Paraglaciecola sp. L3A3: one gene and its partner. The protein of the gene in region 1 interacts with the protein of each later gene in a pairwise test. Links are inferred from orthologs where the notes say so. Each region holds a gene or a part of one and is shown in the gene's direction. Other genes may lie near its edges.

What was found. The genes of interacting proteins can lie anywhere in the genome.
Region 2: the proteins of rpe (region 1) and eno interact in binary tests that used the Escherichia coli proteins (3 or more experiments, as listed by UniProt). The link is inferred for Paraglaciecola sp. L3A3 from one-to-one orthologs.

What each region holds. Positions count from the first base shown.
Region 1 is NZ_CP047023.1:4,604,685-4,607,643, forward strand. What follows is about bases 22-2,902. They hold rpe (ribulose-phosphate 3-epimerase), read left to right. Parts: upstream 22-1,065; coding sequence 1,066-1,740; downstream 1,741-2,902. Other genes in these bases: GQR87_RS18970 (TorF family putative porin), read right to left, coding at 22-685; trpS (tryptophan--tRNA ligase), read left to right, coding at 1,773-2,780; GQR87_RS18985 (aminodeoxychorismate/anthranilate synthase component II), read left to right, coding at 2,795-2,902. Also shown: more of GQR87_RS18970, read right to left, coding at 11-21; more of GQR87_RS18985, read left to right, coding at 2,903-2,959. UniProt on the Escherichia coli protein: Catalyzes the reversible epimerization of D-ribulose 5-phosphate to D-xylulose 5-phosphate.
Region 2 is NZ_CP047023.1:4,358,232-4,361,150, forward strand. Bases 1-2,841 are described here. They hold eno (phosphopyruvate hydratase), read left to right. Parts: upstream 1-692; coding sequence 693-1,991; downstream 1,992-2,841. Other genes in these bases: GQR87_RS18090 (CTP synthase), read left to right, coding at 1-640; GQR87_RS18100 (hypothetical protein), read left to right, coding at 2,107-2,751. In the rest of the region: GQR87_RS18105 (DUF4202 domain-containing protein), read left to right, coding at 2,913-2,919. UniProt on the Escherichia coli protein: Catalyzes the reversible conversion of 2-phosphoglycerate (2-PG) into phosphoenolpyruvate (PEP). It is essential for the degradation of carbohydrates via glycolysis.

The sequences.
Region 1 (2,959 bases):
AATAACTAAATTATAAAGTGAAGTCTACTGCATAAGAAACGTAGAATTTCAAATCATCACTATCAGCGCCGTCGTCTAAATCAGTTTTTGACACACCAAAAGTAAAACTATCTTTACTGATTGAAACACCAATATCTGTAGAATCAGATGAGAAATCACCACTGTAATCACCAATGTGTAAACCGATTTCTGCGCCACTGTCTAGAGCAATGCCGTAATCAAGGTTAGCGTATATAGAATCACCAAATTCTCCACCGTCGCCGCCAGCTTCTGAATCAGCTAATACAGCTAAACCGAATGTAAAACCACTGGCAGAAATGCTTGCGTAGATTTCAGAAAAATCATTTTCATTAGCTACAGAATCTGGGTAAGCAAAATAAACGTAACCAACATCATAAGAAACATTTTCGCTAATATCACCACCAAAACCGAAATAGACATCTAATTCAGTTTTCATGTCACCCCATGAAGCGTTTGATGCCCATGTACCGGCATAAAAACCAGAATCAGAGGCATAATCAATACCACCAGAAACTGCAGCAGCACCGCCAGTTTGCTCCATACCACGCCATAAATAGTTGTTTGTTACACTAACATTAGCAGTGACTTCAGCAGAAGCTACTTGGCTAAAACTTGTTGCAGCTAAAACAACAGCAGCGATAGAGGTGATTTTTAATAATTTCATGTGTGTACTCCAATTATATTTTTAGTTAATGCAATTAAATAATCATGAACTAGTCACGTTATTAATAATTTTCCTGATACCCTTAACGCAAATCTAATGCCGAAAAATTAAAACCTTTAAAAGACCCCCAAAAAAAATTTAAATCATTGTTATCATTGATTTTTATTTATAAAAAAAGCAAACAGATAATTGCATGGAAAATTTAAAGACGAGGCGCTTAGCACCAAGTTAGTGCAAAAACCCCATCGGAGTGCATATATAACAAAGAACATGTCAATACGTATAATTAACTAGAAACTAATTTTACTGATTAACCTTATAGTACTTTTGTCTATTTCTATTTTTCTGTAAAGTAGCACCTTTTTATAATTAGGCTTTTTATGAATCCATACCTAATAGCTCCATCTATTTTGTCAGCAAATTTTGCCAAGTTAGGTGAAGATGTAGACGCCGTTTTAGCTGCTGGTGCTGATATAGTGCATTTTGACGTAATGGATAATCATTACGTACCCAATTTAACCATTGGACCTATGGTATGTGAAGCCTTGCGTAAACATGGGGTGACAGCAGATATAGACGTACACTTAATGGTGCAACCTGTAGATGATCTGATTAGCCAATTCGCAGATGCTGGAGCAACGTATATTAGTTTTCATCCTGAAGCTTCTCAACATTTAGACCGTAGTCTACAACTTATTATCGATGCTGGATGTAAACCAGGCTTAGTTTTTAACCCTGCGACTCCTTTACATTATCTCGATGATGTTATGCATAAGTTACATCACATATTGTTAATGTCTGTGAACCCTGGTTTTGGTGGGCAAAGTTTTATTCCTCATAGCTTAGAAAAATTAAAGAAAATTCGTTCACGTATTGATGATTCTGGCTTTGATATCAGATTAGAAATTGACGGTGGCGTAAAAGTCGATAATATTCGCGCCATTGCAGAAGCAGGGGCCGATATGTTTGTCGCAGGTTCTGCTATTTTTAATCAACCGGATTACACGCAAGTTATCAAACAAATGCGTGATGAATTAGCCAAAGTTAAGCGCTAACCTTTTAAACTACAAAATAGATCACAAACATTATGAGCAAACCTATCGTATTAAGCGGCTGTCAGCCATCTGGACAACTTACTATTGGCAACTATATTGGTGCACTTCGCCAATGGGTAAACATGCAAGATACCCATGATTGCTTGTACATGCTAGTTGATCTGCACGCCATTACCGTCCGTCAAGATCCTCAGGCTTTATATAACGCCTGTTTAGACGGCTTAGCTTTATATATTGCCTGTGGCATTGATCCTGAAAAGAGTACCGTGTTTATGCAGTCTCATGTGCCTCAGCATACTCAACTAGGCTGGATCATGAACTGTTACGCGCAAATGGGTGAACTGAACAGAATGACTCAGTTCAAAGATAAGTCCGCTAAAAATGTGTCTAATATTAACTCAGGCTTATACACCTACCCTACATTAATGGCAGCTGATATATTGATATATCAAGCTAATCAAGTGCCTGTTGGCGATGATCAAAAACAGCATTTAGAACTCACTCGCGATATCGCCACACGTTTTAATAATTTATATGAGCCAACATTTACTATTCCAGAGCCTTTTATTCCTAAAGTAGGGGCAAGAGTCATGAGCTTGCAGGATCCCACGAAAAAAATGTCTAAGTCAGATGACAATGTGAATAACTTTGTTGGCTTATTAGAAGATCCTAAAAAAATCGCTAAAAAAATTAAACGTGCGGTCACAGACTCTGATGAACAGGCTCGTATTTATTTTGATACAGCTGAAAAACCTGGGGTATCTAACTTATTAAGTTTATTGTCTTGTGCTACAGGCAAATCTATTGCTGAACTATTGCCTGAATACGAAGATAAAATGTATGGCCACCTTAAAGGTGATGTGGCCGATGCAGTGGTTGCTTTGCTAGAACCCATTCAAGCTAAGTTTGCCACCCTTAGAAACGACCGAGCAGCGTTAGATGATATTATGCGTAATGGAGCAGAAAAAGCCTCAGAAAGAGCTCAGCAAACATTAGATAAAGTATATAAAGCAGTGGGCTTCATCCCAAAACCTCTTTAAGCTTTCGACAAACAATGCTGTTATTGATCGATAACTACGATTCTTTTACGCACAACTTGGCCCGCTACTTTGAAGAGCTGGGTCAAGAGGTAAATGTAAAACGAAATGATGAAATTTCTTGTCAAGATATTGAAAATTTAGCACCTGAATTTTTGGTATTTTCACCTGGTCCTTGCACG
Region 2 (2,919 bases), 250 kb from region 1 along the record:
TGTTGAGAGTAAAGGTGAACAAATTTTACAAGGGCTAGATGCCATTCTAGTACCTGGTGGATTTGGAGAGCGCGGAATAGAAGGTAAAATTGCTACCGCTAAATTTGCCCGTGAAAACAACATACCTTATTTAGGGATTTGCTTAGGCATGCAAGTAGCACTTATCGAATTCGCTCGTAATGTAGTGGGTATGGAAGGCGCTAATAGTACTGAGTTTGATCCTGAAACGCCTTTCCCAGTTGTAGGTCTTATTACCGAATGGTTAGATGCAGATGGTTCAAAAGAATCACGCAGCGAAAACTCTGACTTAGGTGGCACTATGCGCGTAGGTAGCCAATTGTGCCACTTAGTACCAGGCAGTAAGGTTCAGGAATTATACGGTTCAAACGAAATTTATGAACGCCACAGACATAGATATGAAGTCAACAACAACTTGCGTGAAAAAATTGAAGCCGCTGGCCTTAAAGTCACTGGTCTATCAACAGATAAACGTTTAGTAGAAGTAATAGAACTGCCCGACCATCCTTGGTTTGTAGCAGGTCAGTTCCACCCAGAATTTAACTCTACACCTCGCGACGGACACCCTCTTTTTGAAGGTTTTGTGAAAGCTGCGGGCGAATATTTTAAACAAAATAATTAGAAATCAAGTGGATCGAAGATCCTTTAACTTTTAATCAATTAAGGTCACAAGAATGTCAAATATCAGTAAAATTATTGGTCGCGAAATCATGGACTCACGTGGGAACCCCACTGTAGAAGCAGATGTTTATTTAGAATCTGGCGCTATGGGTAGAGCTGCTGCACCATCTGGCGCATCAACAGGTTCTCGTGAAGCTCTAGAATTAAGAGATGGCGACAAAAGCCGTTATTTAGGTAAAGGTGTATTAAAAGCCGTTGCCGCTATCAACAATGAATTACAAGCTGCACTGTTAGGTAAAGACGCGCTAGACCAAAAAAATATCGATCAAATCATGATCGACTTAGATGGCACAGAAAATAAAGAAAAATTTGGTGCTAATGCAATTTTAGCGGTTTCTTTAGCAGTAGCTAAAGCAGCAGCAATCGCAAAAGGTGTACAATTATTTGAACACATTGCTGACTTAAACGGTACGCCAGGTGTTTACTCTTTACCATTACCCATGATGAATATCATCAACGGTGGTGAACACGCTGATAACAACGTTGATATCCAAGAATTTATGATTCAACCAGTTGGCGCGAAAAGCTTTAAAGAAGCATTACGTATGGGTGCTGAAATTTTTCATGCACTTAAAAAAGTATTATCCGCCAAAGGTCTTAACACAGCTGTTGGAGATGAAGGTGGTTTCGCTCCAGATTTAGCATCAAACGCTGATGCATTAGCTGTAATCAAAGAAGCTGTTGCGGCGGCAGGTTACGAGCTAGGTACAGATGTTACTTTAGCCATGGATTGTGCAGCCTCTGAGTTCTACAACAAAGAAAAAGCTATCTACGACCTTAAAGGTGAAGGCAAACAATTTACAGCTAACGAATTCTCTGATTTCTTAGCAACACTTTGTGATCAATACCCAATTGTTTCAATTGAAGATGGCTTAGACGAGTCAGATTGGGACGGTTTTGCTTACCAAACTAAATTATTAGGTGATAAAGTTCAAATCGTTGGTGATGACTTATTCGTTACAAACACTAAGATTTTAGCCCGCGGTATCGAAAACGGTATTGGTAACTCTATCTTAATCAAGTTTAACCAAATCGGTTCTTTAACTGAAACATTAGCAGCTATCAAAATGGCTAAAGATGCTGGTTTTACTGCTGTTATCTCTCATCGCTCAGGTGAAACTGAAGATGCGACTATCGCTGATTTAGCGGTAGGTACAGCTGCAGGTCAAATCAAGACTGGTTCTTTATGTCGTTCTGATCGTGTATCTAAGTACAACCAATTATTACGGATAGAAGAATTCTTAGGTGATAAAGCTATTTTTAACGGTTTATCTGAAGTTAAAGGTCAATAATACTTACTTGTAGCTAATATCGTGAATGCGATATAAAACTGCAAGTTTAAGCTTTTGCGTATAAAATGGTCGGCTAACGCTGGCCATTTTTTATTTTGTAGACTTAAATTTTATTATGCTCATTCCATCTTCACAGCAAGTAGACATATTCTCTGACGACCAACGTCAGCTGCATTTTGCTGAGTTATGTAATGCCTTATATGAAAGGGAACTTGCCAGTTTATCCCAGCAAAAATTCAACAATATCAGTTTGTTGCAAAGAAAACTCGGTGGTCTTAAACACCATATAAAACGTGCCGCAGATAATCTACTACAAAAAGAATCCCCCTTACAAATAGACATTCACAATGCCAGTTGGCAAGGTAAACAAGCCGCCAAATGTATGGCTGACAAAGCCGATGCCGATAAAACAGAACAATGGTTTATCGACAATATACAAATTGGTCGTTGTATTGCTATACACGTCGACACCTTAGGCGCTGAACATATTGAGCTAGATTCAGTAGACAGAATTGATCTAGGACAAGGGAAATTACACGCTAATAAATTCGGCTGGTTTGCAGTTGACGGCAAATTTCTAGAAGAAACCATTCGCCAACCCGATATTTTGGCCCTTAAATTATTGAAACCTAACAAAGCTATATTGACCGCAGCTTGTTGTGGACATAATTGGAATCATAAAGGTAAAAGCCAACCTAGGGCTTTATCTTTAAGAGAATTATTGTTGTCTTTATCGATAGATTGGAAAACCTACAAATAACCTCACATTTTTAATACCCCAGTAACAATAGATTAGCAGTCAATTTTCGATACATATTAATTCAATCAAACTGACAAAATCCGCAGGCATACTGTTTAAGTTCAGGTTAAAATGACCGTCTACCACCTATCTTTAACAATTCAATTCCCTCGGAGCAAACCATGACCC